4 regions of the Pseudomonas sp. P108 genome follow, and region 1 is predicted to be linked to each of the others. Evidence: predicted binding sites of a transcription regulator. Region 1 holds the regulator's gene; each other region holds the start of a gene.
What was found. Region 1 encodes FliA, which starts transcription of late flagellar genes. Its sites were predicted from a motif close to CTAAAGTTTNNNNNNNNNNNGCCGNTAA; they were not measured.
Positions count from the first base shown of each region.

Region 2: a site for FliA is predicted at 1,728-1,755, ahead of QOM10_RS00665 (methyl-accepting chemotaxis protein). Genes of this name have one in related genera too.
Region 3: a site for FliA is predicted at 3,566-3,593, ahead of flgM (flagellar biosynthesis anti-sigma factor FlgM). Genes of this name have one in related genera too.
Region 4: a site for FliA is predicted at 6,995-7,022, ahead of QOM10_RS28495 (methyl-accepting chemotaxis protein). Genes of this name have one in related genera too.

Region 1 is NZ_CP126691.1:1,887,377-1,895,375, forward strand. Features, by position in the region: gene flhA (flagellar biosynthesis protein FlhA) at 1-43, shown strand, start outside; gene flhF (flagellar biosynthesis protein FlhF) at 55-1,395, shown strand; gene fleN (flagellar synthesis regulator FleN) at 1,512-2,342, shown strand; gene fliA (RNA polymerase sigma factor FliA) at 2,339-3,079, shown strand; gene QOM10_RS08300 (chemotaxis response regulator CheY) at 3,246-3,617, shown strand; gene QOM10_RS08305 (protein phosphatase CheZ) at 3,636-4,424, shown strand; gene QOM10_RS08310 (chemotaxis protein CheA) at 4,479-6,749, shown strand; gene QOM10_RS08315 (chemotaxis response regulator protein-glutamate methylesterase) at 6,799-7,947, shown strand; gene QOM10_RS08320 (flagellar motor protein) at 7,947-7,999, shown strand, end outside.
Region 2 is NZ_CP126691.1:136,207-144,205, forward strand. Features, by position in the region: gene QOM10_RS00655 (FecR family protein) at 65-1,066, opposite strand; gene QOM10_RS00660 (sigma-70 family RNA polymerase sigma factor) at 1,066-1,566, opposite strand; gene QOM10_RS00665 (methyl-accepting chemotaxis protein) at 1,871-3,751, shown strand; gene QOM10_RS00670 (SRPBCC family protein) at 3,875-4,342, opposite strand; gene QOM10_RS00675 (amino acid adenylation domain-containing protein) at 4,364-7,756, opposite strand; gene QOM10_RS00680 (diiron oxygenase) at 7,770-7,999, opposite strand, start outside.
Region 3 is NZ_CP126691.1:5,000,953-5,008,951, reverse strand. Features, by position in the region: gene QOM10_RS22020 (glutamine synthetase family protein) at 1-319, shown strand, start outside; gene QOM10_RS22015 (MFS transporter) at 389-1,780, shown strand; gene QOM10_RS22010 (flagellar brake protein) at 1,853-2,599, opposite strand; gene QOM10_RS22005 (flagella synthesis protein FlgN) at 2,688-3,155, opposite strand; gene flgM (flagellar biosynthesis anti-sigma factor FlgM) at 3,204-3,530, opposite strand; gene flgA (flagellar basal body P-ring formation chaperone FlgA) at 3,679-4,440, opposite strand; gene QOM10_RS21990 (chemotaxis protein CheV) at 4,523-5,455, shown strand; gene cheR (protein-glutamate O-methyltransferase CheR) at 5,502-6,329, shown strand; gene flgB (flagellar basal body rod protein FlgB) at 6,700-7,107, shown strand; gene flgC (flagellar basal body rod protein FlgC) at 7,111-7,554, shown strand; gene flgD (flagellar hook assembly protein FlgD) at 7,570-7,999, shown strand, end outside.
Region 4 is NZ_CP126691.1:6,405,875-6,413,873, reverse strand. Features, by position in the region: gene QOM10_RS28520 (xanthine phosphoribosyltransferase) at 1-339, opposite strand, end outside; gene rep (DNA helicase Rep) at 397-2,406, opposite strand; gene QOM10_RS28510 (bifunctional diguanylate cyclase/phosphodiesterase) at 2,669-4,342, shown strand; gene QOM10_RS28505 (NorM family multidrug efflux MATE transporter) at 4,470-5,864, opposite strand; gene QOM10_RS28500 (LysR substrate-binding domain-containing protein) at 6,024-6,944, shown strand; gene QOM10_RS28495 (methyl-accepting chemotaxis protein) at 7,127-7,999, shown strand, end outside.

The sequences.
Region 1 (7,999 bases):
CAAGCAAGTGACCATCGTTGCGACAGTAGGGCCCAACGGCTGAGGTAGTGGTTTATGCAAGTTAAGCGTTTCTTTGCCGCCGATATGCGTCAGGCCATGAAGCTGGTTCGTGATGAGCTGGGCGCTGATGCCGCCATCATTGGCAACCGCCGCATTGCTGGCGGTGTCGAGCTGACGGCGGCACTGGATTACAAATTGTCGGCGCTGGCGCCACGGGTTCCGAACATGGAACTCGAAGACGAGCTGCGCAAGACCCAGTCGCGCATCGTCACCGCCCAGGCCGAACTGAGCCTGCGTGGCGAAGCCGACGGCAACAGCAATCGCCAGATCTTCGCCGGGCTGCCGTTGACCGCTGGCCTGCCGCTGACTGCCGCTGAACCGCTGAGCGAGCCGACTTACGCTGCTCCAGCGCGTCCGGCCCCGGCGCCTGCGCAGTCTTCTGGCGGCGTTGATCCGCGTGCACTGGATTCGATGCGCTTTGAATTGAACAGCCTGCGTGAGCTGATGGAAGTTCAGCTCGGCACCCTGGCCTGGAATCAGTTGCAAGGCAGCCGTCCGGCGCAAGCCAACCTGTATCGCCGTCTGCAACGTATCGGTCTGTCCGGCCCGTTGTCGCGCGATCTGCTGGCGATGATCACTGACATCGAAGAGCCGCGTCAGGCCTGGCGCATGCTGCTTGCGCACCTGGCGCGGATGATTGCCGTACCGGAAGTCGAGCCGCTGGAAGAGGGCGGTGTGATTGCCATGGTCGGCCCGGCCGGCATGGGCAAGACCACCACGCTGGCCAAGCTGGCCGCGCGTTATGTGCTGAAATACGGCGCGCAGAATGTCGCGCTGGTGAGCATGGACAGCTTCCGCATCGGTGCGCAGGAACAGCTGAAGACGCTGGGCCGCATTCTCAATGTGCCGGTGACTCACGTCGATCCGGGCCAATCGCTGGTGCAAGCGCTGGATCCACTGCTGCGCAAACGCGTGGTATTGATCGATACTGCCGGCCTGCAAGCCAGTGATCCGGCCCTGCGCATGCAGCTCGAAAGTCTGGCCGGGCGTGGCATTCGTTCAAAAAATTATCTGGTCTTGGCAACCACCAGCCAGAAACAGGTTCTAACCGCCGCTTATCACAGTTACAAGCGTTGCGGGCTTGCCGGCTGCATCCTGACTAAACTGGATGAAACGGCCAGCCTTGGCGAAGTGTTGAGCCTGGCGATCAGTCATGAATTGCCGGTCGCGTACCTGACCGATGGCCCACGGATTCCGGATGATTTGCATCTGCCGCGCCGTCATCAACTGGTCAGCCGCGCCGTCAGCGTGCAAATGCAGGAAGAACCCAGCGAAGAAGCCATGGCTGACATGTTCGCTGATATCTATCACAGCCCGACCAAGCAGGTAGGCTGAGGTATTCATGAACAGTTTTTGTACCTACATCGATGGTCTGCCATGCATTGTTCCGGTTGTGAACGCGCAGCCAGTAATGTGGCCTCCGTCTATGCAAGACAAGGTAAAGAAATAACATGGGCAGCATGCATCCCGTACAGGTGATCGCGGTGACCGGCGGCAAAGGTGGCGTCGGCAAGACTAACGTGTCAGTGAACTTGTCTCTGGCGCTGGCAGAGCTTGGCCGTCGGGTCATGCTGCTGGACGCCGATCTGGGACTGGCGAACGTCGACGTTTTGTTGGGTCTGACCCCTAAACGCACATTGGCCGACGTGATCGAAGGCCGCTGCGAATTGCGCGACGTGCTGTTGCAAGGCCCCGGTGGCATTCGCATCGTCCCGGCCGCGTCCGGCACGCAGAGCATGGTGCACCTGAGCCCGGCGCAACATGCCGGTCTGATTCAGGCGTTCAGCGACATCGGCGACAATCTCGACGTACTGGTGATCGACACCGCTGCGGGTATTGGTGACTCGGTAGTCAGTTTCGTACGCGCAGCGCAAGAAGTGTTGCTGGTGGTCTGCGACGAGCCGACCTCGATCACCGACGCCTACGCGCTGATCAAATTGCTCAACCGCGATTACGGCATGAACCGCTTCCGCGTCCTCGCCAACATGGCGCAGAGCCCGCAGGAAGGGCGCAACCTGTTCGCCAAGTTGACCAAGGTCACGGATCGCTTCCTTGACGTGGCCCTACAATACGTCGGCGCCGTGCCTTACGACGAAAGCGTGCGTAAAGCGGTGCAGAAGCAGCGTGCGGTGTACGAAGCCTTCCCGCGTTCCAAGTGCGCACTGGCGTTCAAGGCGATCGCGCAGAAGGTCGACACCTGGCCGCTGCCCGCCAATCCGCGTGGCCACCTTGAGTTTTTCGTCGAGCGCCTCGTGCAGCAAACGGCAGGGCCCGTGCTATGACCGCAAGCGGTATGAACTACTACAAGAAGTCGGCACGTGACGCGCAGTACGAACTGATCGAGCGTTACGCGCCACTGGTCAAACGCATTGCCTACCACTTGCTGGCACGCTTGCCGGCGAGTGTGCAGGTCGAAGACCTGATCCAGGCCGGGATGATCGGCCTGCTCGAAGTCTCGACCAAATATGACGCCAGCAAAGGCGCCAGTTTCGAAACGTACGCGGGCATTCGAATCCGCGGCGCGATGCTCGACGAAGTGCGCAAAGGGGACTGGGCGCCACGCTCGGTTCACCGCAATACCCGTATGGTCAGCGACGCAATTCGCTCAATTGAAGCTAAAACCGGCCGTGATGCTAAAGATCACGAGGTTGCGGCCGAACTCCAATTGAGTCTCGACGATTACTACGGGATTTTGAATGACACCTTGGGCAGCCGCCTGTTCAGTTTCGACGACCTGCTGCAGGACGGCGAACACGAAGGGCTGCACGAGGATGGCGCGAGTGCTCATCTTGAGCCGTCACGCGATCTGGAAGATGAACGTTTCCAGGCTGCGTTGGCGGACGCGATTGCCAATTTGCCGGAGCGTGAGCGACTGGTGTTGGCGCTGTACTACGACGAAGAGCTGAACCTCAAGGAGATCGGTGAAGTCCTTGGCGTCAGTGAATCGCGGGTCAGCCAGTTACACAGCCAGTGCGCGGCCCGTTTGCGGGGGCGTTTGGGGGAGTGGCGAGCGCGCTGAAGGCAGTGTGGGGACACTGCGAACGAGGCTGGTGCGGTGATGAACGGCACCGGTCTTGCTCTGTTGTGCTCCAGACAGTCTTCGAGTGCTGCGCCGATTGATTGAAGTGGCGCGTCCAGGTGCTGGGCGCGTTTAAGACTGCTTGGAGGTCGAATTGAACAAAGACATGAAAATCCTCATCGTTGATGACTTCTCAACGATGCGGCGGATCATCAAGAACCTGCTGCGTGATCTTGGGTTCACCAACACCGTCGAGGCTGACGATGGCGTCACTGCCATTCCGGTGCTCAACAGCGGCAGCATCGACTTTCTGGTAACGGACTGGAACATGCCGGGCATGACCGGTATCGACCTGCTGCGTCACGTGCGTGCCGATGAAAAACTCAAGCACTTGCCGGTGTTGATGGTGACGGCTGAAGCCAAGCGCGAGCAGATCATTGAAGCCGCTCAGGCCGGTGTAAACGGCTACGTAGTCAAACCTTTCACGGCTCAGGCGTTGAAAGACAAAATCGAGAAGATTTTCGAACGCATCGGCTGATGAACGCGCGGGGGAGCTATGGAGCATAACGAATCTTCACAGGGCGATTTCGAGTCGACCCTGAAAAAACACGCGGTCGAACTGGTCGAAAGCCTTGAAAAAGGCAGGTTCGGTGACGCTGTGCAACTGATCCATGAGCTCAATCAGACCCGTGACCGTGGCCTGTACCAGGAAGTGGGCAAGCTCACACGTGAACTGCACAGTGCGATCGTCAACTTCCAGATCGACCCGAACATGCCGCAGGCCGAGGAAGTGTCGCAAATCACCGACGCCACCGAACGCCTGGGCTATGTGGTCAAGCTGACAGAGGCCGCGGCCAACCGCACCATGGATCTGGTGGAAAGCGCCACGCCGGTGGTCAACAGTCTGGCTGATGAAGCGCAGACGTTGAGCGCCGATTGGGGTCGTTTCATGCGTCGCGAGGTCGGGGCTGAAGAGTTCCGCGAACTGGCGCGCCGGGTCGACGGTTTTCTGTCACGCAGCAGCACGGACAACCGTGCGGTGTCGAGCAATCTCAACGACATCCTGCTGGCCCAGGATTACCAGGACCTGACCGGTCAGGTGATCAAGCGTGTGACCCAACTGGTCACCGAAGTCGAAAGCAATTTGCTCAAACTCGTGCTCATGGCCAGTCAGGTTGACCGCTTTGCGGGCATCGAACATGACCGCGCCGCGATGCTTGCAGAAAAAGATCCACAAAAACATCTCTCGCAGGGTGAAGGTCCGCAGATTCATGCCGATAAACGAGAAGACGTTGTGTCCGGTCAGGACGATGTGGACGATTTGTTATCCAGCCTTGGATTCTAGTGTTTTGGAATTTTAGGTTTTTTGGGTTTTTAGACCTGTAGGAGCACCCCATTAATGAGCTTCGGCGCCGATGAAGAGATCCTTCAGGATTTCCTGGTTGAGGCCGGCGAGATTCTTGAGCAACTGTCCGAACAACTGGTCGAGCTGGAAAGCCGCCCGGATGACGCAGATCTGCTCAACGCAATTTTTCGCGGTTTCCACACTGTAAAAGGGGGCGCCGGCTTCCTTCAGCTCAATGAGCTGGTGGAGTGCTGTCACATCGCCGAAAACGTGTTCGACATCCTGCGCAAGGGTGAACGTCGCGTTGATGCAGAACTGATGGACGTTGTTCTCGAAGCACTGGACGCGGTGAACAGCATGTTCACTGAGGTTCGTGAGCGTGCTCCGATCACCGCCGCCACCCCGGAACTGCTGGCCGCCCTGGCGCGTCTGGCCGAACCGCAATCGGCGGACGCCGCCCCGGCTTCGCCAGTGGCCGAGATGATCGAAGAACTCGTCGTTGAAGGCGACGCGTCGGGCGACATCACCGATAACGAATTCGAACAGCTGCTGGATTCGCTGAACGCCGTCAAGGCCGAAGCCGAAGCCCCGGCCGCTGCTGCACCTGCGCAAACGGCCAATGAAGCAGCGAGCGATGAAATCACCGATGCCGAGTTCGAGTCGTTGCTTGATCAGTTGCACGGCAAAGGTCAGTTCGCGGTGGACGCAGTTGCACCAGCGGTGGCAGCCCCTGCGGCACCGGCCAAGGGCGACAGCTCTGACATCACCGACGACGAATTCGAAGCCCTGCTCGATCAGTTGCACGGCAAGGGCAACTTTGCCGTCGATGCGCTGGAGTCGGCGATTGCTTCGGCACCGGCGCCGGCTGCTCCAGCGGCCGCCGCTGCCGGCAGTGATCTGATCAGCGATCACGAGTTCGAATCGCTGCTCGACGAATTGCACGGTAAAGGCAAGTTCTCCGAAGTCGGCACCGCTGCTGCTGGCAGTGCTTCGACCGTCGCCACGCCTGCTGCCAAGGCACCGGCCGCTGCTGCAGCGCCCAAGCCTGCCGCCAAGCCTGAGCCGAAAGCCGAAGCGCCAAAACCGGCTGCCGCTGCTGCACCGGCTCCGGCCCGTGCTGCGCCGACACCGCCACCGGAAAAACCGGCGAGCGAAGCCGAAACCACCGTGCGCGTCGACACGGCACGTCTCGACGAAATCATGAACATGGTCGGCGAGCTGGTGCTGGTGCGTAACCGTCTGGTGCGTCTGGGCCTGAACAGCGGCGATGAAGCCATGCAAAAGGCAGTGTCTAACCTCGATGTGGTCACGGCTGACTTGCAGACCGCCGTAATGAAGACGCGGATGCAGCCGATCAAGAAGGTCTTCGGGCGCTTCCCGCGTCTGGTTCGAGATCTGGCGCGGCAGTTGAAGAAAGAGATCAACCTGGAACTGGTGGGCGAAGAAACCGACCTCGACAAAAACCTTGTCGAGGCCCTGGCCGACCCGCTGGTCCACTTGGTGCGCAACGCGGTCGACCACGGCATCGAGTCGCCGGAAGAACGCGAAGCGTCGGGCAAGGCCCGTGGCGGTCGTGTTGTTCTGGCGGCCGAGCAAGAGGGCGACCATATCCTGCTGTCGATTTCCGATGACGGCAAAGGCATGGACCCGAACGTCCTGCGCGCCATCGCGGTTAAACGCGGGGTGATGGACAAGGATGCGGCCGATCGCCTCAGCGATACCGAGTGCTACAACCTGATTTTCGCCCCGGGTTTCTCGACCAAGACCGAGATCTCCGACGTGTCCGGCCGTGGCGTCGGCATGGACGTGGTGAAGACCAAGATTTCCCAGCTCAACGGTTCGATCAACATCTACTCGACCAAGGGCCAAGGCTCGAAGATCGTCATCAAGGTGCCGCTGACCCTCGCGATCATGCCAACCCTGATGGTCATGCTCGGCAATCAGGCGTTTGCGTTCCCGTTGGTCAACGTCAACGAAATCTTCCACCTCGACCTGTCGACCACCAACGTCGTCGACGGTCAGGAAGTGGTGATCGTGCGGGACAAGGCGCTGCCATTGTTCTACCTCAAGCGCTGGCTGGTCAGCTCCGCCGCTCACGAAGAGCAGCGTGAAGGCCACGTGGTGATCCTTTCGGTGGGCACGCAGCGGATCGGCTTCGTCGTCGATCAACTGGTCGGTCAGGAAGAAGTGGTCATCAAGCCATTGGGCAAAATGCTGCAGGGCACTCCGGGCATGTCCGGCGCCACCATTACCGGTGACGGCCGCATCGCGCTGATTCTCGATGTTCCAAGCATGCTCAAGCGTTACGCCGCACGGCGTATTTGAATCCGGGGCGGCGGGGCGACAACGTCCCGCCGCACCTAATGGAGTGTTTATGGCAGTCAAAGTCCTGGTGGTGGACGATTCGGGTTTTTTCCGCCGCCGCGTCTCGGAAATTCTTTCAGCGGATCCGAGCATTCAGGTGGTCGGCACCGCTACCAACGGTAAAGAGGCGATCGATCAGGCGCTGGCACTCAAGCCGGACGTGATCACCATGGACTACGAGATGCCAATGATGGACGGCATCACGGCAGTGCGGCACATCATGCAGCGCTGCCCGACCCCGGTGTTGATGTTCTCCTCGCTGACCCACGAAGGCGCCCGGGTCACCCTCGATGCGCTGGACGCCGGCGCGGTGGATTTCCTGCCGAAGAATTTCGAAGACATCTCGCGTAACCCCGAGAAGGTCAAGCAATTGCTGTGCGAGAAGGTGCATAGCATCTCGCGCAGTAATCGTCGTTTCAGTGCTTACAGCGCACCGGCTCCCGTTGCTGCCCCAGCACCGACGCCTGCTCCGGCGCCGTCGAGTTTCGGCAGCCACAGCAGCAGTCACAGCACCAGCGCGCCGGCTCGTCCGGCTCCAGCGCCAGCACCGACTCGCGCCCCGGCCGCCAGCGCTTCGTCGCCCGCGCCGAAACGCAAAGCTTACAAACTGGTTGCCATCGGTACTTCGACGGGCGGCCCGGTTGCTCTGCAACGTGTGCTGACTCAGTTGCCAGCGAATTTCCCGGCGCCGATCGTGTTGATCCAGCACATGCCGGCGGCATTCACCAAGGCTTTCGCCGAACGTCTCGACAAGCTGTGCCGCATCAGCGTCAAGGAAGCCGAGGATGGTGACATCCTGCGTCCGGGCCTGGCGTTGCTGGCACCGGGTGGCAAGCAAATGATGATCGACGGCCGTGGCGCGGTGAAAATCCTCCCGGGCGACGAGCGTCTGAACTACAAGCCATGCGTGGACATCACCTTCGGTTCGGCGGCGAAATCCTACGGCGACAAAGTTCTGGCGGTGGTGTTGACCGGCATGGGCGCTGACGGCCGTGAAGGCGCGCGTCTGCTCAAGCAGGGCGGCAGCGCGGTGTGGGCACAAGATGAGGCAAGCTGCGTGATCTACGGCATGCCGATGGCCATCGTCAAAGCTGACCTCGCCGACGCGGTGTACAGCCTCGACGACATCGGCAAACACATTGTCGAGGCGTGTATCTGATGGATGTTTTAAGCCTTATCGGGATCATCATGGCGTTCGTCGCCATCATCGG
Region 2 (7,999 bases), 1.8 Mb from region 1:
AACGCTTGAATTGAAGTGCTTACTGACTAAGCCGGACCTGCAGCAAAAACCCGCCAAAATAATTTCAGGCGACGCGCTCCAGCGTCACCCACCAGCGCGTGCGATAGCGCAATTGCACTGGCAACGTCTGCGGCAGGATGGCCAACAGCTTGTCGGTGTCTTCCAGGCGGAATACCCCGGACAAGCGCAGATCTGCCACCTCCGCCGCGCAGTTCAGAAAGCCCTGACGATAACGCCCGACTTCAGCCATAAAGTCGCCCAGACGCATGTTGCGCGTGACGATCAAGCCGTCGACCCAGGCGCCGGCATCCATAGCCAGCGGCGGCGCCGGGCGAACCCGATGGTGATCGATCAGATAACTTTGCCCCGCCAGTGCCTGTACCGAAGTGCTGCCGGAACGGATCGCAACCTGACCATGGGTGACGCTGAGCAGAGTGCAATCATGTTCCTGACGCAGGATGAATCGGGCGTCGAAAGGTTCGTAAGTGCCGTGACGGTTTTGTATCCGCAGCGGTTGATCAGACGACGCCCCCTGATCAGCGCCGCCACAGGTGACGATGATCTCGCCGCGCGTCAGTTTGATCAGCCGCCGCTGCGCGGTGTAATCCAGATCCACTGCACTCGCGGTGTTGAGTTCGATCCGCGTGCCATCCGGCAACTGGAAGCCGCGCCGCTCGCCCGTCGCTGTAGCGTAATCGGCGCTCCATTGCTGCCAAGCGGCAGTGTCCTTGGCCAGCCATGCAGCGGAGCCCATCAGCAATGCGCCAGACAACAACTTCAAGGCCTGTCGCCGGCCCAAACCCTGAGCACTGTTTTCCAGAGTGTTGAACGCCACTTGCGCACCAGGCACCGCGCGCAGGTTATTGCTCAATTCGGCTTGCAGCGACTGCACCCGTTGCCAGGCCAGTTCATGCTCATGATGTTCGGCGCGCCACTGTTCACACTGGCGGTTCAGGCGCGGATTGCCATGATTGTTGCGCAGGCGCAACAGCCAGTGAATGGCCTGTTTGACCACCTGTTGCTGCGGCTCGGTGCGACGGCCAAGAGAAAGATTATCCACAGGCATCAGTTTTCGTACCGCAGCACGTAGCAGTGATACAGCGCGTCGGCGATGTAACGTTCGACCGAGCGCAACGACAGGCCCATCTGTTCGGCGATCTGCTTGTGGGTCAAACCTTCGCACTGCGCCAGCAGAAACGCCTGACGCACTTTCGGCTTCAGTCCTTCAAGCATCCGCGCGATGCTTTCCAGCAATTCGATCACCAGTGCGCGGGCTTCGGCGCTTGGCGTTTCGGCTTCGGGTAGATGCGCGATGGTTTCCAGATAGGCGCGTTCGATTTCCTCGCGACGCCAATGATCAATCACCAGACCACGCGCGATGGTGCGCAGAAAGGCGCGAGGTGCTTTGAGTTCGAGGCGTTCGGTGCGTTGCAACAGGCGTACGAAAGTATCCTGGGCCAGATCCGCCGCATCCGCCGCGTTGCCCAAACGGGCGCGCAACCACGCGTTAAGCCAGCCGTGATGACTACTGTAAAGCGTCTGTACTGCAAACTCGGGTGAGGACATGAACGCGAACGTCACAAATGATAATTACTCGCATTGTCATCAAGGGTTACGAAATTTGCAACTGTCACCCGAAGATCAGCACTGAAAAACATCGGGCAGAACGCTCTGGCACGCCGTTCGGCGGGAATCCGGCAGAAATGCCATCCATTTCCCACTCAGCCCTAAGATTTCTCCGACACGTGCCGACAGACTGGTGAGACATGCGTGCACCAAAGTAGAGCGGCCAGAAGAACGCTGCCTGCGCTGTACATGGAATGTTGCATCCGGAACGCATCCCCACTTTTGGCATAAGAAGTCCCATGAAATGAATCTCAAGTTCAGCCATAAAATCCTGTTGGCCGCCTCGGGCGTCGTGGTCCTGGCGTTCGCGCTGTTCACCCTCTACAACGACTATCTGCAGCGAAACACCATTCGCCAGAACCTCCAGTCCTCCGTACAGCAGGCCGGTGATCTGACCGCCAGCAGCGTGCAGAACTGGATGAGCGGGCGGATTCTGGTGCTGGAAAACCTCGCGCAGAACGTTGCCCATCAGGGCAAGGACGCCGACTTCCCGGGTCTGGTCGATCAACCGGCCTTCACCTCGAATTTCCAGTTCACCTACGTCGGTCAGGCCAACGGTGTGTTCACCCAGCGCCCTGACGCGAAGATGCCGGACGGCTACGACCCGCGTCAGCGCCCTTGGTACAAGCAAGCCGTTGTGGCTGACAAAACCATGCTGACGCCGCCGTACATGGCCGCTGTCGGTGGCCTGGTAGTGACCATCGCCATGCCGGTGAAAAAGAACGGCGAGCTGCTCGGCGTGGTCGGTGGTGACCTGAGCCTGGAAACCCTGGTGAAGATCATCAACTCGGTGGACTTCGGTGGCCTCGGCCACGCGTTCCTGGTCAGCGCCGACGGTCAGGTGATCGTCAGCCCGGACAAAGATCAGGTCATGAAAAACCTGAAAGACATCTACCCGAACACCAGCGTGCGCATCGAGAAGGGCAACCAGAACGTGGTGCTCAACGGCCAGGAACGCATTCTGTCGTTCACCCCGGTCAGCGATCTGCCGAATGCGCAGTGGTACATCGGTCTGTCGATTGATCGTGATAAAGCCTACGCCGCACTCAGCCAATTCCGTACTTCGGCACTGATCGCAATGTTCGTTGCGGTGGCCGCCATTGCGCTGCTGCTGAGCCTGTTGATTAACGTGTTGATGCGTCCGCTGACCACCATGGGCCGCGCGATGCAGGACATTGCTCAGGGTGAAGGCGACCTGACTCGCCGTCTGGTTGTGGAAAGCAAAGACGAGTTCGGTGAATTGGGCAGCGCGTTCAACCAGTTCGTTGAGCGGATTCACGCCTCGATTTCCGAAGTCTCCTCGGCGACTCGCCATGTGCATGACCTGTCGCAACGGGTGATGGCTTCGTCCAATGCCTCGATCGTCGGCTCTGACGAGCAAAGTGCACGCACCAACAGCGTCGCCGCGGCGATCAACGAGCTGGGTGCCGCTACGCAGGAAATTGCGCGCAACGCCGCCGATGCTTCGCAGCATGCCAGTGGTGCCAGCGAGCAGGCCGATGACGGTCGTCAGGTGGTCGAGCAGACGATTCTGGCGATGACTGAACTGTCGCAGAAGATCAGCCTGTCGTGCACCCAGATCGAAACCCTGAACGCCAGCACGGACAACATCGGCCACATCCTCGATGTGATCAAAGGCATTTCGCAGCAGACCAACCTGTTGGCGCTCAACGCCGCGATCGAAGCAGCGCGTGCCGGTGAAGCCGGACGTGGTTTTGCCGTGGTGGCGGATGAGGTGCGTAACCTCGCCCATCGCACCCAGGAATCGGCGGAAGAGATCCACAAGATGATCACTTCCCTGCAGGTCGGTTCGCGTGAAGCGGTGACCACGATGAATGCCAGTCAGGCCTCCAGCGAGCAGAGCGTGGAAGTGGCCAACCAGGCCGGTTTGCGTCTGGTCAGCGTGACCCAGCGCATCGGCGAAATCGACGGTATGAACCAGTCGGTGGCAGCGGCCACTGAAGAGCAGACCGCCGTGGTGGAAACTCTCAACGTCGACGTTAACCAGATCAACCTGCTGAACCAGCAGAGCGTGGCCAACCTCAATGAAACATTGAAGGATTGTGATGCGTTGTCGCAGCAGGCCAACCGCCTGAAGCAATTGGTCGACAGCTTCAAGATCTGACCTCAAGTCAGACCGCGTTATCGTTCTTCGCGAGCAGGCTCGCTCCCACATTTGGAATGCATTTCCCTGTGGGAGCGAGCCTGCTCGCGAAAGCGGTGGTGCATTCACCGCAAAGCCGAAGCCTTAAACAAACAGCCTCAGCACATTCCCCATCGCATCATCCGCAAACCCCTGCACAAACTCCTTGAATCCCGGCAACGCCTCTTCACCCCCCGAAGCAGGCTCGGCAATGATCGTCCACGTCGCCCGGGACTTGCCTGCGCCCAGCGACTCCACATTCATCGCCGCCCACAGATTCGCCACCCCCAAGGTGTTGTAAATCGTCGTCCAGGTCATGCTCCGCGCCTGCTCATCGCGGGAGTTGAGTTGCTCGACCACCACATTGCCATCCTTGAAGTATTTCTTGCGCAGCGAGGACACGCCCTCGCCAGTCATTTCGATGTGCGACAGCGCCGGAATGAAACGGTCGAAACCGCCGAAGTCGCCGACCACCGCCCAGACTTGCGCCGCGTCCGCCGGTACTTCCACTGACGACACAACGTGGCAGCCATGCGGATTTTTGATCAGGGTATCGGGTTGCAGAGTGTTCATGGTGTTGCTCCTTTTGTTGGATCAGATGAAATTGATTTCTTTCAGGTAGTCGCAGCCGCGACGCAGCAGCGCCGGGGATTTCTGCGGGTAGTGCGCGCCCATCTGCTGCACGCCGGCCTCGGCGTTGGCGTGGCCGATCAGGGAGATGTCGCCGATGTCTTCTTCAAAGCCGTTGAGGTAGAAACCGAGCACACCGAATAGCGCGTTATCGGCGTCGACCCGAGCCAATTGCTGTTGCCAGTCGGCGACGCTGACCAGCGCGAATTCGCTGCCGGTTTCGCGGAACGACGCCACGTAGGCATCCCAGCTCAATGGCTCGGGGTTATGCAGGTTGAACACCGCACGTTCGGGCGAATAACGGCTGGCGTGGAAGGCGATGAAACGGGCGAGAAAGTCCACCGGCATCAGGTCGAAATTCAGTGCGAAAGCCGGCACCTGGCCAAGCTGGATCGAGCCTTTGAGCATCAGCATCAAGCGGTTTTTGTGCGGCTGACAAACGCCGCTCAAGCTGTTGAAACTGATGTTGCCGGGGCGGTACAGATTAACCCGCACACCGCGCTCCCGCGCCCGTTCGAGGATGCGCTCGCCGACCCATTTCGACAGGTTGTAGCCGTTGCGAATATAGATCGGTGGCGTCGGCGCGGCGGGCAATTCCAGCACCCGTCCAGCATCGTCCACGGTGCTTGAAGCCGACAGTGTCGAGACGAAGTTGAAGACCTTTTTGCTCTGCCCTTCGCACAAGCGCAGCAGGGCGAAAATCGGTTCGACGTTGTCCGCCGCCAGCGACTCGTAATCGAGGACGTGATTGACGTTGGCGGCGTTGTGCACCAGCGCGCCGAACTCGCGATCCAGGCGTTGATAGTCCTCGTCGTTCAAGCCCAGTTGCGGACGGGTAATGTCTGCCGCGTAAACCCGCACACGACTCAGATCCAGATGCTCCAGACGGTTTTCCCGCAGTGACTCGGCAAAGCGTTGCGCCGCCGTTTGCCCGCCGCCATCGCGCACCAGACACGCGACTTCGCTGGCGCCCCAGCCGAGCAGTGCCTCGACGATGTGCACGCCAACAAAGCTGTTGGCGCCGGTGACGATGACCTTGTGCACATCGCCCATGCGGCTGACCGGCAGCGGTTCGATTTCCAGCGCACGCTCGGCGTCGGCCATGGCCTGGGCGCTGAGCACCGCGTTGTCATCGGTGCCGCGCACCAGCGTTGCCAGTTTGATGATGGTCGGCAGTTCGATGAAGCGATTGATCGAAATGCTGCGACCGAATTCCTCACGCAAACGCAGCAACATCCGCGACAGCAAAATCGAGTGACCACCCAGATTGAAGAAACTCTCATCGGTGGAAATATCGCTGTTCGGCAGCTCCAGCAACTCCGCCCAGATCTCCAGCAGCAGTGCTTCATCAGCATTCGCCGGCAGGCATTTCGGCCCGCTGCCCTGCACGCTCACCGGCAGGTCCAGCAGCGCTTTGCGGTCGACCTTGCCGTTGCTGGCGAATGGCATGCTCGACAGCTCAGTCCACGCCACGGGTTGCATGTAGTCGGGCAGAAACTGCCGGGCGTGGGCCTTCAGTGCTTCGCGCGCGGTGTCCGATTGCGGCTGGGCGAGGAACGCCAGAATCCGTCGCTGAGTGTCGATTACTACTGCGATTTGCCGGTACAACTGGCTCTCGCGCAGGCAGCGTTCGATCTCTTCCGGCTCGACCCGAAAACCACGGATCTTCACTTGATTGTCGCGCCGTCCGCACAGCTCGATTCCGTGCTCGCCCCATTTGGCCATGTCGCCGCTGCGGTAGGCGCGCAGCGTCTGCCCGTCCGGCAGATTCAAGGTCAGATAACGCTCGGCGGTCTGCTGTGGATTGTTCAGATAACCGAGGCAGACGCCGGGGCCGACGATGAACAATTCGCCGACGGTGTGCTCCGGCACCGGTTGCAAATCATCATCGAGAATCAGCACCTGGCTGTTGGCGATCGGCGCACCGAGGCTGCGGTTGCTGTCGCCGGGTTTGAGCAGGCGTGCGGTGATCAGCACCGTGGCTTCGGTCGGTCCGTAAAGGTTGTGCAGCGTGCCCTGACGGGTCAGTTGCTCGATGACGAATGGCTCGCAGACATCGCCGCCGGTCATCACTTGCACACCCTCCAACTGCTCCAGCGGCAGGATGCTCAACAGCGCTGGTGGCAGGAATGCGTGGGTCAGTTGCCGTCGGCGGATCAGCGCGACCAGTTGCAGCGGATCGCGCCGTTGCGTGTCGTCGGGCACCACCAGTTCGGCGCCTTCGAGCAGGGTCGGGAAGATGTCGATCAGTGATGAGTCGAAGCTCAGCGATGAGAACTGCAAGACCCGACTTTCTGCCTGCAACTGCACGTAATCGGCGTACCACGCGGTGAAGTGTGCAAGGTTGGCCTGACTGAGCAAAACACCCTTCGGATGCCCGGTGGTGCCCGAGGTGTAGAGCGCCATGCACGGTGCGTCGAGTTCAGGGCGGCGGCGCATCAGCGGGTGGCTGAGATCTGCCTCGGCGCTGTCGATACAACTGACATCCAGCCCCGCCATTGTTGCGCTCAGTGGATGCACGCCATCATGCAGCAACAGCACTGCACCGGCGTTTTGCAAAATGTATTGCTGGCGCTGCAATGGATGGCTCGGCTCCAGCGGCAAGTACACCGCGCCGCTGCCGAGGATCGCCAGAATCGAGGCGAACAGCGCCGGGCTTTTCTGCAGGCAGACGCCCACCACCCACGGTTGCGGATGTTGCTCGAGCAAGGGCTGCAAACGCTGCTGGATCGCGCGACTGTGGGCGTGCAATTGCCGATAGCTGATCGACTGTTCGGCGAGGTGCAGCGCCGGTCGTTCGGCATGCCGGATCAGGCTCTGTTGCAGGCGCTCGATCACTGGGAGCTGCGCCTGCTTCAGCAGCGCCGGATTGGCCGTGTCATTGAGGCGATGGACGTACGCCAGGCTGTCGAGAAACAGCAGGTTTTCCATCCGCTCGAAATCCGGCGCAGGCACAGATACGGCCCGCTGAAGATACTCCGCATCGCGGGAGACGCGGCTGACCAGCAACGCCACTTCGTCCACCACCTGCGTCAGCACCCTTTGCCGCAGGGCCTGACCATTGCCGGACGGCTCATCGGCAATCGGCACGCGGCTGATCAGTGACGAGCCGAGGAAGCACAGCAAATCGAGCGATGGCAAACCGGCAAGGCTCGGCGCGCCAACCCCCAGACGCAGATGCAGGTGCGGGATCGCGCAGAAGTCACCAGCGCCAATGAAGCCATCGTCGATGATCAGATCCACCGTCGATGCCGCAACGCCGCTGCGCTGTAATGAGTGACCGTGTTGTTCAAGTTCCAGCGCCAGGTCGGTCATGGCCTGGCTGGCGCCAATCAGCAAAATGTCGAGACGTTTCATGTCGGCCTCCTTGTCAAACCAGGTAATCGCGCAGGGCGTGCTGCACGCACGGTGTGTCGAGCAGCGAACTGTTGTGGAAGAACTTGACGATGTTGCCCACCAAGGGATGGTGGCGATTGATCGGGAACGCGAGCCCGGCCATTTCATCCCTGAGCGAACGGCGCGTTGTCGCGCTGACCGGCAGCGCATCGATCAGGCGCAGGTCGAAGGATTTCTGGATGTCGTTGGTCAGGTAATGGCCGA
Region 3 (7,999 bases), 3.1 Mb from region 1:
GGTCGAGAACCGTTTGCCGGGCGCCGATGCCAATCCGTATCTGGCGATCGCCGCGAGTCTGGCCGCCGGCTTGCATGGGATCGAGCATGAGCTGGAACCGAGCGAAGCCATTCAGGGCGAGTTCGAGGTGCCGGACAATCTTTCGTTGCCATGTACTTTGCACGCCGCCCTCGAACGTCTGAAACGTAGTCAATTGGCCAGGGAACTGTTCGGACAGGAGTTCATCGAAGGCTACATCGCTTCGAAGACCATGGAGTTGACCAGCTTCTTTGATGAAATCACTCCCTGGGAACGGCGTGTTCTAGCAGCCCAGGCCTGACGAACCGTCGCCATCGGGCTATCGTTTTGGTAGCCCGGTCTTTACTGCAAGGAGCCGCTCGGAACGCCGATGCGCCAAATCTGGAAATCCTTTCGAGCGCTGTATTTCGCCTCGCTGATGATGTTGATCGGCTCGGGCCTGCTATCGACCTATCTGGCCCTGCGCCTGGCCGCTGACAACGTCGACGGGTTGTGGGTCGGTGCGTTGATGGCGGCAAACTATTTCGGCCTGGTGCTGGGCGGCAAGATCGGTCACCGACTGATTGCCCGGGTCGGGCATATCCGCGCTTATTCTGCCTGTGCCGGGATCGTCGGGGCGGCGGTGCTTGGCCATGGTCTGGTCGATTGGCTGCCGGCGTGGCTGGTGCTGCGGACCATTGTCGGTCTGGGCATGATGTGCCAATACATGGTGATTGAAAGCTGGCTCAACGAGCAGGCTGATGCCAATCAGCGAGGTCTGGTATTCAGCGGTTACATGATTGCGTCTTACCTTGGCCTGGTGCTGGGTCAATTGATTCTGGTCATGCACCCCGGGCTGGGTCTGGAGCTGCTGATGCTGGTCGCGCTGTGCTTCGCGCTGTGCCTGGTGCCTGTGACATTGACTCGAAGGATTCACCCGGCGCCCCTGCATCCGGCACCGATGGAGCCGCGTTTCTTTATCAAGCGGGTGCCGCAGTCGCTGAGTACGGTGCTGGGTGCCGGTTTGATCATCGGTTCGTTCTATGGTCTGGCGCCGCTGTATGCCTCGCAGCAGGGGCTGTCGACCGAGCAGGTCGGTCTGTTCATGGGTAGCTGCATCTTTGCCGGCTTATTGGTGCAGTGGCCGCTGGGCTGGTTGTCCGACCGTTATGATCGGGCGCTGTTGATTCGCTGCTTCGCCGGGTTTCTCGCACTGGCTGCGTTGCCGCTGGCGATCCTGCCGCAGGTGCCGCTGGAGGTGTTGTTCGGCGTTGGCTTCTTGTGTTCGCTGGTGCAGTTCTGTCTGTATCCGCTGGCGGTGGCGTTTTCCAACGACCATGTCGAAGGTGATCGGCGGGTATCGCTGACGGCGATGCTGTTGGTGACTTACGGTGTCGGCGCGAGCATCGGGCCATTGCTGGCGGGTGTGCTGATGAAGCTGTTTGGCAGTCAGAGCCTGTATGCGTTTTTCAGTTTCTTCGCACTGGTGCTGGTGTGGCGGATCCGGCCGAAAGCCGTGACCAATCTGCATCAGGTCGACGACGCGCCGCTGCATCACGTGGCCATGCCTGACAGCATGTCCAGCTCGCCGCTGGTGGCCGCGCTTGACCCTCGGGTAGACGAGCAGGTGGTGCAGGAGCAGATGGTGCAGGACCCTGTGCAAGCGCCGCCGACTCCCGAACCTGCGCCTGAACCCGATACACAACCAGAGCCTGCGGCAGAAACTGAAACGGATAGTGGCAACGACAAGCCCGCGCCAGATCTCAGTGGCGGCAGACCTTGAGCTGAACAAAAAACACCACGCATAAAAAAGGGCAGCCCCGCCAGGGACTGCCCTTTTTATTGTCGCTGCAAATCACATATCGTCTTTGTCGAAACGGCGTGCTTCACGTTGCAGCTGATAAACGAAACGCTCAACGTTGCGTGCAGCCTGACCACTGATGTTGTGGAAGCGCAGGCCGGCGAAGGTGATGTTGAGTTTTTCTTCGAAGTGCAGATAACGCAGTTCGACGGAGGTTGGCTGGTTGCCGAACAGCGGCGGGGCGATCAGGCGGTCATAGACCTGGCCCAGTTGCAGACGATCAGTGATATCGCCTTCGAAACGCAGCTTGCAGCCGGTCGCGGAGATATCCAGCAGTTTGCCGTTGATGGGTGTCTTGAGCTTTTCGCCGCCCAGTTCAACGCTGACCAGATCAGTCAGTTTCAGCGCGGCGCGGAAAGCATTGCGGCGCTGGTGGTAAACCACTTCGGTCGGTAGCTCGCCGGTGTAGAAGCGATCACCCTCGGATTCCTCGATATTCAGCGTGCCGGTGCACTCCCAGGCAATGCGCACACCGTCATGAAAACCTTCGACCTTGAACGGCTCACCGGCCAGCAGAAAGCGTTCGCCATCGCGCGGGATCATTTCGTCCAGAGCGATCGAAGCGCTGTCGCGGTCGACCTTGATCAGGTAGCTCTGAAAACGCTGGCTGCGCTCATGGAAGGTGATGATCAGCGGATCGTGGCTTTCTTGCAGCTGGCGCAGGTTGCTGGAGATTTCCAGTGGCGTGGTAAGCACCTTAGGGGGCTGCGGAGCATCATCCGCGCTGAGGGCGTTGGACACGGTTTATCAATCTCCAGACAAAATATGACGACTAGCCAGCATTTTGCCAGCATGTTCCGCGGGTTGATAGAGCTGGCGCATCAACGGCTCATGCCTGGCTGAGCGGACGCGGTACGGCGGGTTTGGCAAATGTACCGCTGGCGTTATAAAGCGCTGGCGCTTCACCACCGGTAAGGATCTTCAGCTGATTGGCCGTGGCGGCCTGCTGGATCTGGATCGACTGGCCATTTTTGACGTTGGCCGCCTGGCATTGAGCGATCAGATCGGTCAGGGCATCGCCCTGGCTCAGCAACTGATCGCCAATGCTCGACTGGCCAGCCAGTTGCTCAAGACCTGAACGATCGGTTGGCAGGTTGAGGCTGGCAAGGATTTCGCTGCGCTTGCGGCCATGCTGTTCAAGCAGAATGATCAATGCCTGTTTGTGCGCCAGAATTTCTTCGAGCAGTGGCATGTCGCGACCGTGCAACGCGAGGGATTCGGTTTGCAGCAACTCCAGCAATTGTTGAGCTGGAGCAAAGTCGTCGTTGATCAGTTGCAATAAATTAGTGTCGTGCATGGCTGGCCTTGGGTTTTAAGCGTCCAAAAGCCTGGCGCAGGCAAAGGCCTAGCGCTGGGCTTCGAAGTTGAGCAGTTTGCTGGCTACACGGTTGCTGTCGACTTTATAGCTGCCATCGGCAATCGCGGCTTTCAACTCGGCCACACGGGCTTTGTCGACAGCAGGCTGATCGCGCAGCTTGTCAGTGACCTTCTGCAACTGTTGAGCCTCATTGCTGAGGTGTACCGATTCCCCGCTTTTTGCGGTACTGGCCGTTTCGGCCTGGGTATTCAGCGGCGCAGAGGTACCGGTTTCGGCGGTTTCCTTGGCGTTGCTGGTACGTGTACTGCCCGTAAGTGACGAGGAGTTGTTCAAACGGCTGAAATCGATGACCATGATAAAAACCTCTGGGAATTTGGACGCTTGCCATGTTTTCGGCCACCCTCTGGAAAACTTTAGGCACATTTACAATGAGCCTTGCATGCGCCGGCGCGTGTCCTGCTGCGGCACAGTTTAGGGAACAGCCGGGGTCAGCGCCAGTTTTCTACATCGCCACTTCCACTTGGCCGGGCGCGGTGACTTGCGCCTTGATGACCCGTTGCGAATTGAGGTTTTTCACGCGTATCTGTTCTTTCAAACCGCCATTGGCCAGTGCTTCACCGGGCATGCGCACGGCCAGCGTACCGCTGCGTGCGGTGATGACCACTTGATCGCCCTTGCGAACCACTTCGGCCTGTTCCAGATGGACCAGTGTAATCACCTGATCGGCGACCGTTGGTCGGGTTAATTTCTGCCCGATCGCTTCGTCTACCGAAGTCAGAAAGCCTTGGTTGATCGTGCTTACGTCGCGCTCTCGCAAGGTCACGTCCTGTGGCTCGATAATCCCTGCGCGTTTCAGTGGCCGCGTGGTCGTCACAATCTCGCGAAACAGGCGGACTTGAGCGGGCACGAACACGGTCCAGGGCGAGGCGCCTTCACAGCGGACCTTCACCGTGACCCGGCCCAACGGACGTGCCGGGCTCTCCAAAGTCGCTGTCAATTCCTTGTCGCACATAGGCATGCGCATACGGGGGTCGAGCTGGTTTACTTCGATTTCGTAGCGACCTTCCGTTTGACTGGTAGCCAGATAGTCTTCTACGGTGAACTCAAGAAAGCCCTGAGTGACGCCGATAAGCATGTCAGGCAAGGTAACCGCATCAGCAATGGCAGGGCTGCCAGCGAAAAAGCAGCAGACGGCTGACATCGCGCAAAGGCTTTTGCGAGCGCGGGAGGTCAGGTGTCGGAAAAATGTCGTTTGAGCGTTCATACGAGTTAAAAAGCAAGCGCCGTGCCGTTTAGCAATGAATGTGCGTCGCAACAACACTTGGCGTTGGTGTAGGAGTCTGGGCATGGCTGGTGTAATGGATTCGGTGAACCAGCGCACGCAACTGGTGGGGCAGAATCGCCTGGAGTTGTTGTTGTTCCGTCTTGACGGTCAGCAGCTCTATGGAATCAACGTGTTCAAGGTGCGGGAAGTGTTGCAGTGCCCGTCGCTGACGTTGATGCCCAAGTCCAGTCCTGTCGTGTGCGGGGTGGCAAATATCCGGGGGGCGACCATTCCGATCCTTGATCTGGCAATGGCCACCGGTTCCGGAGCGTTGAAGGACAAGAACAACCCGTTCGTGATCATCACGGAGTACAACACCAAGACCCAGGGTTTCCTGGTCCGCTCGGTGGAGCGCATCGTCAACATGAACTGGGAAGAGATTCATCCGCCGCCCAAGGGCACCGGTCGCGATCATTACCTGACCGCTGTGACTCGGGTGGACAATCAGTTAGTCGAAATCATCGACGTCGAGAAAGTGCTGGCGGAAGTTGCGCCGACACCGGAAGCGATTTCGGTGGGCGTGGTCGATGTCGAGACCCAGACCAAGGCACTGTCTTTGCGTGTCTTGACGGTCGATGACTCATCGGTGGCGCGCAAGCAGGTCACGCGTTGTCTGCAGACGATCGGTGTCGAAGTGGTGGCGCTGAACGACGGCAAACAGGCGCTGGATTACCTGCGCAAGCTGGTCGACGAGGGCAAGAAGCCGGAAGAAGAGTTCCTGATGATGATTTCCGACATCGAGATGCCGGAGATGGACGGGTACACCCTGACGGCGGAAATCCGCGGCGACGCACGCATGCAAAAGCTTCATATCATCCTGCATACTTCGTTGTCCGGGGTATTCAATCAGGCGATGGTCAAGAAAGTCGGTGCAGATGACTTCCTGGCCAAATTCCGCCCTGATGACCTGGCATCCCGGGTAGTCGACCGGATCAAAGCAGCAGATATCAGCTGAGGGCGCTTTGCCCTTGGCGGTCAACACGATTTAAGAGGCGGCATCATTGTCTACGGGTAATTTGGATTTCGAACAGTTCCGGGTCTTCCTGGAAAAAGCCTGTGGCATTTTGCTCGGTGAAAACAAGCAGTACCTGGTCTCGAGCCGTCTCAACAAACTGATGGAGCAGCAAGGCATCAAGTCCCTGGGTGAGCTGGTTCAGCGCATCCAGACCCAGCCGCGCAGCGGTTTGCGCGAGCAGGTGGTCGATGCCATGACGACCAACGAAACCCTGTGGTTTCGTGACACCTATCCGTTTGAAGTCTTGAAGAACAAGGTGCTGCCTGAAGCGATCAAGGCCAGCCCCAACCAGCGTCTGCGGATCTGGTCGGCAGCCTGCTCGTCGGGTCAGGAACCGTACTCGCTGTCGATGTCGATCGACGAGTTCGAGCGCACGAATCTTGGCCAGTTGAAGATGGGTGTGCAGATTGTCGCCACCGACCTGTCCGGTCTTATGCTGACCAACTGCAAGACCGGCGAGTACGACAGTCTGGCAATCGGTCGCGGTTTGTCGCCGGAACGTCTGCAGCGTTACTTCGACCCGAAAGGGCCGGGGCGCTGGGTAATCAAGGCGCCGATCAAGAACCGTGTGGAGTTTCGCTCGTTCAACCTGCTCGACAGCTATGCCGCGCTGGGCAAGTTCGACATCGTGTTCTGCCGCAACGTGTTGATCTACTTCTCTGCCGAAGTGAAGAAAGACATTCTGTTGCGCATTCACAGCACGTTGAAGCCGGGCGGTTATCTGTTCCTTGGCGCTTCCGAAGCGTTGAACGGTTTGCCGGACCATTACCAGATGGTGCAGTGCAGCCCGGGGATCATTTACCAGGCGAAGTGATTGCATCGGCAATACAAAAAACGGCAGGCCTGCAAAGGTCTGCCGTTTTTTTGTGCCCGAAGAAATTCTCCTTAACACCACAAACCCCCTGTAGGAGTGAGCCTGCTCGCGATCGCGGTAGCACATTCAGCATCATCGGTTTCTGACACACCGCTATCGCGAGCAGGCTCACTCCTACAGGGATCGTGGTGTGTATGGGATGGGCGGCAAGCGGCAGAAAAGCGGCATCCGGCGGAAACCTGTTGCCGCTTTTCTGGCATTGCCGCTTTGCCGACGTCCTGCAAAGCCCCGGTTTATGGGTGTTTTATGGTTTGGCACGGCGCTTGCTAAAGCTCAGTTACGAAAAACCGGTCACCTGAAGGTTCCCGACATGAGCATCAGCTTCGATAAAGCGCTCGGCATTCACGAAAAGGCATTGGGCTTCCGCGCCCAGCGTGCCGAAGTGCTGGCCAACAACATCGCCAACGCCGATACCCCGAACTACAAGGCGCGGGATCTGGAGTTCTCCAAAGTGCTTGAAGCACAGACCCAGAAAAACGCTAACGGCACCATCGCCCTGAACATGACCAACAGCCGTCACATCGAAGCTGAAGGCCTGGGCAACGGCGACGAATCGCTGATGTATCGCACGCCGATGCAACCTTCGATCGACCAGAACACCGTGGACGCCCAACTGGAACAGTCGAACTACGCGGAAAACGCCGTCGGCTTCCAGGCCAGCTTCACCCTGCTCAACAGCAAATTCAAAGGGCTGGTGTCAGCCCTGCGCGGAGAGTAATCCATGTCCCTGTCCAGCGTTTTCAACATTGCCGGCAGCGGCATGAGCGCACAGACCACGCGTCTGAACACCGTGGCGTCGAACATCGCCAACGCCGAAACCGTCTCCTCAAGCATCGACCAGACCTATCGCGCCCGTCACCCGGTATTCGCCACCATGTTCCAGGGCGGCCAGAACAGTGGCAGCAACTCGCTGTTCCAGAGCCAGGACGCAGCCGGTCAAGGCGTACAGGTGCTCGGCGTGGTCGAAGACCAGAGCAACCTTGAAGCGCGCTACGAGCCGAACCATCCGGCGGCCGACGCCAAAGGCTACGTCTACTACCCGAACGTCAACGTGGTGGAAGAAATGGCTGACATGATTTCCGCGAGCCGGTCCTTCCAGACCAACGCCGAAATGATGAACACCGCCAAAACCATGATGCAGAAGGTACTGACCCTCGGTCAGTAATAAGGGGCGACGGCCATGAGTGTTTCCGATACCACCAGCAGCTTGAGCATGAATGACATCCTGTCGAACTCGTCGAAAAAGACCAGTTCGACCGCCGGTGGCATTGCTTCGGCCACTAACAGCGCCACCGGCGGCCAGGCCCTGGGCAAGGACGCGTTCCTGCAATTGCTGGTCACCCAGCTAAAAAACCAGAACCCGCTCGATCCGCAGGACAACAGCGCATTCGTTGCCCAGTTGGCCCAGTTCAGCAGCCTGGAAGGCATCACCACGCTGAACAGCACGGTCAGTTCGCTGGCCGGCAACTACAACTCCTCGCAAGCCTTGCAGGCTTCGTCGCTGGTGGGTCGCAATGTGATCGTGCAGACCAACTCGGTTCAGCTCGACGATCCGAGCAAAGGCATGACCGGTTCGGTCACCGTTCCGTCGTCGATCGCCGGCGGCACCG
Region 4 (7,999 bases), 2.1 Mb from region 1:
GTGACGCGGGGAGATGGCCACGGTGCTTTCGGTCTTTTTGGTGAACGAGTAAACGGTCGCTGACAGCAGGTTTTCCGTCAGGGTCAGGGACTGTTGCTTGCGGGCGAAGATCACCGGCACGCCGAGGTTCAGACCGGTCATGATCGCCGGGGCGATGCCCGAGGCTTCGATGGTGACGATCTTGGTGATGCCCGAATCCTTGAACAGCGTGGCGAATTCGTCGCCGATCAGCTTCATCAGGGCCGGGTCGATCTGGTGGTTCAGGAAGGCGTCGACCTTCAGGACCTGGTCGGAAAGCACAATGCCTTGTTCGCGGATTTTCTGGTGCAATGCTTCCATGAAGCTGTCCTCATTTGGCGCTTTGTGCGCCGAAGGTCTAGTAAAAAGTGGTCAATTCTAGCGCTTTAACATCGCGCGTATATCAGCCAATGCGCTATTGCCACGCACGACTTTGACTTCGGTCGGTGTGTCGTCGTTTCCTTCCCAGGCCAGATCGTCCGGCGGCAGCTCATCGAGGAAGCGGCTCGGCGCGCAGTCGATGATCTCGCCGTACTGCTTGCGCTTGGCGGCGAAGGTGAAGGCCAGGGTCTGGCGCGCGCGGGTGATGCCCACGTAGGCCAGGCGGCGTTCTTCTTCGATGGTGTCGGCTTCGATGCTGGAACGGTGCGGGAGGATTTCCTCTTCCATGCCCATGATGAACACGTAGGGGAATTCCAGACCTTTGGAGGCGTGCAAGGTCATCATCTGCACGCCTTCGGCGCCGTCTTCCTCTTCCTGCTGACGCTCGAGCATGTCGCGCAGGACCAGTTTGCCGATGGCGTCCTCGACGGTCATTTCGCCTTCTTCGTCCTTCTCGAGGGTGTTTTTCAACGCCTCGATCAGGAACCAGACGTTGCTCATCCGGTAGTCGGCAGCTTTGTCGCTGGAGCTGTTGGTGCGCAGCCAGTTCTCGTAGTCGATGTCCATGACCATGCTGCGCAGCGCCGAGATCGGGTCTTCGCCGGCGCACTGCTCGCGGACCTTGTCCATGAAGCGCTTGAAGCGCGACAGGCGATCGGTGAAGCGGCTGTCCAGATGTTCGCCCAGACCGATTTCGTCGGTGGCGGCGTACATCGAGATCTTGCGCTCGGTGGCGTAGTTGCCGAGTTTTTCCAGGGTGGTCGAGCCGATTTCACGGCGCGGCACGTTGATCACGCGCAGGAAGGCGTTGTCATCATCCGGGTTCACGATCAGGCGGAAGTAGGCCATCAGGTCTTTCACTTCCTGACGGCCGAAGAAGCTGTTGCCGCCGCTCAGGCGGTACGGCACCTGATGGTGCTGCAGCTTCAGTTCGATCAGCTTGGCCTGATAGTTACCGCGATAAAGGATGGCGAAATCGCTGTACGGGCGGTCGGTGCGCAAGTGCAGGCTGAGGATTTCCATCGCCACGCGCTCGGCTTCGGCGTCTTCGTTGCGGCAGCGGATCACGCGGATCTCGTCGCCGTGGCCCATCTCACTCCACAGCTGCTTTTCGAATTCGTGCGGGTTGTTCGAAATCAGCACGTTGGCGCAGCGCAGGATGCGACTCGTCGAGCGGTAGTTCTGCTCGAGCATCACCACTTTCAGCGATGGATAGTCGTCCTTGAGCAGCATCAGGTTTTCCGGCCGCGCGCCGCGCCAGGCATAGATCGACTGGTCGTCGTCGCCTACCACGGTGAACTGGTTGCGCGTGCCGATGAGCATTTTCACCAGCAGGTACTGGCTCGCGTTGGTGTCCTGGTATTCGTCGACCAGCAGGTAACGGACCTTGTTCTGCCACTTTTCGAGAATGTCGGCGTGTTCTTCGAAGAGTTTTACCGGCAGCAGGATCAGGTCGTCGAAATCCACCGCGTTGAACGCCTTGAGCGTGCGCTGATAGTGGGTGTAGACGATCGCGGCGGTCTGTTCCTTGGGATTGCGCGCGTTCTCCAGCGCCTGAGGCGGCAGGATCAGGTCGTTTTTCCAGGCGCCGATCATGTTCTTGATCTCGTCGACGCCGTCGTCGCCCGCGTATTCCTTCTGCATGATGTCGGTCATCAGCGCTTTTACATCGGTCTCGTCGAAGATCGAAAAACCGGGTTTGTAGCCCAACCGCACGTGTTCCTTGCGGATGATGTTCAGACCGAGGTTGTGGAAGGTGCAGACGGTCAGGCCGCGCCCTTCGCCGGCCCGCAGCAGGGTGCCGACCCGCTCTTTCATCTCGCGCGCGGCCTTGTTGGTAAAGGTCATGGCGACGATGTACTGGGCGCGGATGCCGCAGTTCTGGATCAGGTGCGCGATTTTGCGCGTGATCACGCTGGTCTTGCCGGAGCCAGCACCGGCGAGCACCAATAGAGGGCCGCCGACGTAGTTCACGGCTTCTTGCTGCCGGGGATTGAGTCGGGACATACGAAAATTCGGGAGTCGTTGACGAAATGGGCCGGCATTTTAACAGGCTCAGAGAATTGTGCTGCTCTCTCCGACTTGTGACGTATCACGCGATTCAAATTTGCCGGTTTTGTTACTTTCGCGGAGGATGCGCGGTGATTTTGCGGCTAATGTACTCATTCGTGACACAAAATAACGTTTTGATAACCGTTGTCATTTGGTCATTGAACATCGCAACGGCATAATGCCCCGCCCACATCTTTGCAGAGTCTAGGGAGCTAGCTTGTCTACGCCTGTCGAACCCTTGCGTTTGCTGCTACTGGCCGAAGAGCCGGCGTGGACAGCGTTATTGCGTGAGTGTCTGGCTCCGATGGGGAGCGCGGCGGTGCTGATCAGCGCGCCGAGCTGGGAGTCGGTCAGCAGTTTGTTCGAAGACAACCGCCACGCGGTGTTGTTGACCATACCTGCATTGCAACCGGCACCCGGCCGTTGCAGCCTGCCGACGGTATTGCTGCTGGAACACGAACCGGACACCGCGCCGGTTGGCGTCAGTGACTGGCTGGTGTTCGATACCCTCGACGCCGATATGCTGCGCCGTTGCCTGCGCCATGTGCGCGAACGCGGCGTTCTCGAAAACACCCTGCAACGCCTCGCTGAACAGGACCCGCTGACCGGCATCGCCAACCGTCAGGGTTTCCAGACCTTGCTCGCCGCGCGCCTCGCGGAAAACGACGGTCGTGGCCTGGCCCTCGGGCATCTCGATCTCGACAACTTCCGTCATGCCAACGATGCGCTTGGCCATCAGGCTGGCGATCGCTTGATCCTGCAGGTTGTCGCGCGGCTGAAAAGTCAGCTGGAGGCCGGTGATCAACTGGCGCGGCTGGGCAGCGACGAATTCGCTTTGCTGATCGACACCCGCCGGGCGCCGCAGCGCGCCGAATGGATGGCCGAACGCATCACCGAAGCGCTCGCCGAACCGTATTGGGTTGATGGCGAAAGCCTGCTGATCGGCTCCAGCCTCGGCATCGCCCATGCCCGTGCGCAGGGTGGCGCTGACCCGCTGATGTGGCACGCGCACATCGCCATGCAGCAAGCGAAAAGTACCCAGGGCTGCACCTTTCATATCTTCAACGAACGTATCAACCGCAATGCGCGGAGCATGGCTGATCTGGAAAGCGAACTGCGCCGGGCCTTGCGTCGCGATGAGCTGGAGCTGCATTACCAGCCACGCCTGAATCTTCAGGATGGCCAGATTGTTGGCCTCGAGGCCTTGGTGCGGTGGCGCCATGGCGAACGCGGTTTGCTGCCGCCCAGTGAATTTGTCCCTTTGGCCGAGCAGAGCGGTTTGATCGTGCCGCTGGGTTACTGGGTGATTTCCCGAGCCCTGCGTGACATGCAGGCGTTGCGCGAGCGCGGGTTGCCGGCGCTGCACATGGCGATCAACTTGTCGTTCCGCCAGTTTCAGGACAGTCAGTTGTTGCCGACGCTTAGTCGCTTGATTGCTGAGCGCGGTGTTGAAGCGCAGTGGCTGGAGTTTGAACTGACCGAAACCGCAGTGATGCGCCGCAGCGATCTGGTCAAGCAGACCATGGACGCCCTCGGCCGCCTCGGTGTGCGTTTCTCGCTGGATGACTTCGGCACCGGGTTTTCCTCGTTCGTGCACCTCAACAGCCTGCCGATCACCTTGCTGAAAATCGACAAGAGCTTTGTCGGCGGCATGGAGCAGCGCGAGGAGAACCGCAAACTGGTGCACGCGATGATCAATCTCGCGCACAACCTGCATCTGGAAGTGGTGGCGGAGGGGGTGGAAACTCCGGAGCAACTGGAGCTGCTGCGTGGGTTTGGCTGCGATCAGGTGCAGGGATATCTGATCAGCCGACCGTTGCCGTTGGCGGAACTGGTTGAATATCTAACCTTCGGCTCAAGCCAGCAGTCAGCCCTGGAAATCGTCAGCTAAATACAATCTCCGGGTCAGGCATGAGCCCCTGTGGGAGCGAGCCTGCTCGCGAAAGCGGTGTGTCAGGCAAAGATGATTTGACTGGCCGATCGCATTCGCGAGCAGGCTCGCTCCCACAAGGGGAATCTCATTCAGGCTGAGGGATGTTGAAGCCCCGAGATTGCGGCTCCAGCCGAATCATCCGCTTCATCTTCCATTCGAACGCCAGGGTCAAACTCACCGCTGCACACGCCAACCCCAACGCCAATCCCCACCAGACCCCCGTCGGCCCCCAGTTCAAGTGGAACGCCATCCACCAGGCCGCCGGCGCGCCGATCAGCCAATAGCAGCCGAGCCCGACCAGAAACGTGGTCTTCGCATCCTTGAGCCCACGTATGCAGCCCATGGCAATCGTCTGCGTACCGTCGAACAACTCAAACCACGCCGCCACCGCCAGCAGGCTCACCGCGAGGCGAATCACCTCGGCAAACGCTGGATCGTTGTGATCGAGGAACAACCCGACCAACTCATTTGGCAGCAGCCAGAACACCATGGCGAAACCCAGCATGACCACGGCGCCAAAGACGATCCCGACCCGGCCGGACATCCGTGCATCGCTCAATTGACCGGCGCCGTAATGCTGGCCGACGCGCATGGTGATTGCGTACGACATCCCCGCCGGCACCATGAATGCCACCGAAACAATCTGCAGGGCGATCTGGTGTGCGCCCAACTGCGTGCTGCCCATGGTGCCCATGCACAGCGCCGCGAAGGCGAACAAGCCCACTTCCACAGCGTAGGTGCCGCCAATCGGCAGACCGAGGCGCCACAGTTCTTTCAGGTATTGCCGGTTCGGTCGCGACAGGCCCGCACGTAAAGGGTAAGCGTCATACGCCGGATGCCGACGGATGTGCCAGGCCAATGCCAACGCCATGCAGTTGGCGACAATCGCCGTGACCAGGCCGATCCCGGTCAGACCCATTTTCGGCAGGCCGAACATGCCGGTGATCAGCGCGTAATTGAGCAGGAAGTTGGCCACCGTGCCGGCCAGGCTGATAATCATCACCGGCGTCGCCCGGCCAATCGCGCTGGTAAAACCGCGCAGGGCCATGAAGCTCAAGTAGCCGGGCAGGGCGAAGGGCAGGGCGATGAGGAATTGCCCGGCGGCGTTGACGTTGGTTTCGGTCTGGCCGAACAACAGCAACACCGGTTTCAGATTCCACAGCAACAACCCGGCGCCCAACGCCATCAGCCACGCCAGCCACAACCCGGCCTGAGTCAGCCGTGCAGCGCCGATGATGTCGCCGGCGCCTTTGCGAATCGCCACCAGCGTGCCGACTGCCGCAATCACGCCGATGCAGAAAATCGATACGAACGAGTAAGTCGCTGCACCGAGACCGCCGCCCGCGAGCGCTTCGGGACTCAGGCGGGCCATCATTAAAGTGTCAGTCAGCACCATCAACATGTGTGCCAACTGTGAAGCAATCAACGGCCCTGCCAGCCGCAGAATGGCCCAGAGTTCGGTACGCACAGGATGCTGCATGGTCATCACCACTCGATTTTCAGAGGGAACAGAAGACCGTCGATTCTCGGCGCTTGGCAGGTTTTGCACAAAGGGATAAAAAGGATGGGTGGCATGATTAAAACTCATCTTGAGCAGTTTTCGTCAGACTGGCTGCATCCCGCTATAGGAGCTTTCTGCATGTCTCGTCGTCTTCCTCCCTTGTATGCCCTGCGCGCATTTGAAGCAGCGGCACGGCACAGTTCGTTCACCCGTGCGGCGGAAGAGTTGTCGATCACCCAGAGCGCAGTCAGTCGGCATATTCGAACGCTGGAAGATCATTTCGCTTGCCGGCTATTCCATCGCAGTGGTCGCAACCTGCAACTGACCGAGGCCGCTCGCCTGCTGTTGCCCGGCATCCGCGAAGGCTTCACGGCGCTGGAGCGGGCCTGCAATACCTTGCGCGCCGAAGACGACATTCTGCGCATGAAGGCGCCGTCGACCCTGACCATGCGCTGGCTGCTGGCACGGCTCAGTCGCTTCCGCCACTTGCAGCCGGGCAACGAAGTGCAACTGACCAGCGCCTGGATGGATGTGGATTCGGTGGACTTCAACGATGAGCCGTTTGATTGCGCGGTGTTGCTGAGTGACGGGCATTTTCCACCGGACTGGGAGGCGAGCCTGTTATTTCCCGAAGAACTGATTCCGGTGGGTGCGCCAAACCTGCTGAATGATCAGCCATGGGATTTGGCCCGGCTGGCGTCCACCGAATTGCTCCATCCAACCCCGGATCGTCGTGACTGGCGCAGTTGGCTGGAGCACATGGGGCTGTCCGATCAGGTGTCGCTCAAGGGCGGACAGGTGTTCGATACCCTCGAGTTAGGGATGATCGCCGCGGCGCGCGGTTATGGTGTGTCGATGGGCGACCTGTTGATGGTCGCCGAAGATGTGGCGCAGGGACGACTGAGCCTGCCGTGGCCGACGGCCGTCGCCAGCGGACTGAATTATTACCTGGTGTGGCCAAAGACCCGTCCGGGAGGTGAACGTTTGCGCCGCCTCAGCGACTTCCTGCAAGGCGAAGTCCGCGCCATGGAACTGCCGGCGGTTGCGCGCTTGAGCTGAAACGTTCGAGCCGCCACAATGGCGGCCTTGTGCCATAACCCTGCTGCTCGCTCAAGTATTCGGCTTTACCGCCGAATACGTGCATGTGGAACCGTCGTGCCGGTATCCACGATTCACCCCCACTATTAAAAATTATCCGAGCTGCGATCAAGGAGGATCGGAAAGTTCGGCCAGGAGCTGTCATGTCTCAACCTCGCGCTCGGATCGCCTCACAGTTAGGTCTCGCCCTCGCCGTGATACTGGCGATAGTCATCAGTGGCAGTACGGTGTTCGCCCTGCGTTCGCTGGATTCCGCAAACCTCGCTACCCGTGAAGAGCATCTGGCCAGTGAGGCGCGGCTGCTGGCCGACCAACTGAGCACCTTTCACGGCACGCTGCGTGAAAGCACCCAGCGGCTCAGCGGGTTGTTCGAAAAGCGCTTCAGCGCGGGTCTGAGCATTCACCCGAGTGAACCGGTGACGGTGGCCGGCACCCAGACCCCGGGCCTGCACCTGGGCAGCGAAGTGTTGAACAACAACTTCAAGGAAGTCGACGAGTTCAAGCAGATGACCGCCGGCGTCGCCACGCTGTTCGTGCGCAGCGGCGAAGACTTCGTACGGGTCAGCACCTCGCTGACCAAGCAGGACGGCACTCGCGCCATTGGCACCTTGCTTGACCACGCGCACCCGGCGTACGCGAAGTTGATGGCGGGGCAGAGCTATGTCGGCCGCGCGTTGCTGTTCGATCGTTCCTACATGACCCAATACACCCCGGTGCGCGATGGCAGCGGCAAGGTGATTGCGGTGCTGTTCGTCGGCTTCGATTACACCGATGCTCAAAACGCCCAGTTCGACAACCTCAAGCGCTTCCGCATTGGCCAGACCGGCTCGCTGGCGCTGCTCGATGAGCAGAGCAAATGGCTGGTTGCACCGGCAGGTGTGCAGGCGTTGGATCAAGCGATTCCAGTGATCAAGGATCTGGCGAAATCGCCGGGCAAAGGTCAGTTCTGGGGCGACAAGTCCGAAGATTTCTACAGCGTCGCGGTGCCGTTTGATGGTGGCCCGTGGTCGGTGGTA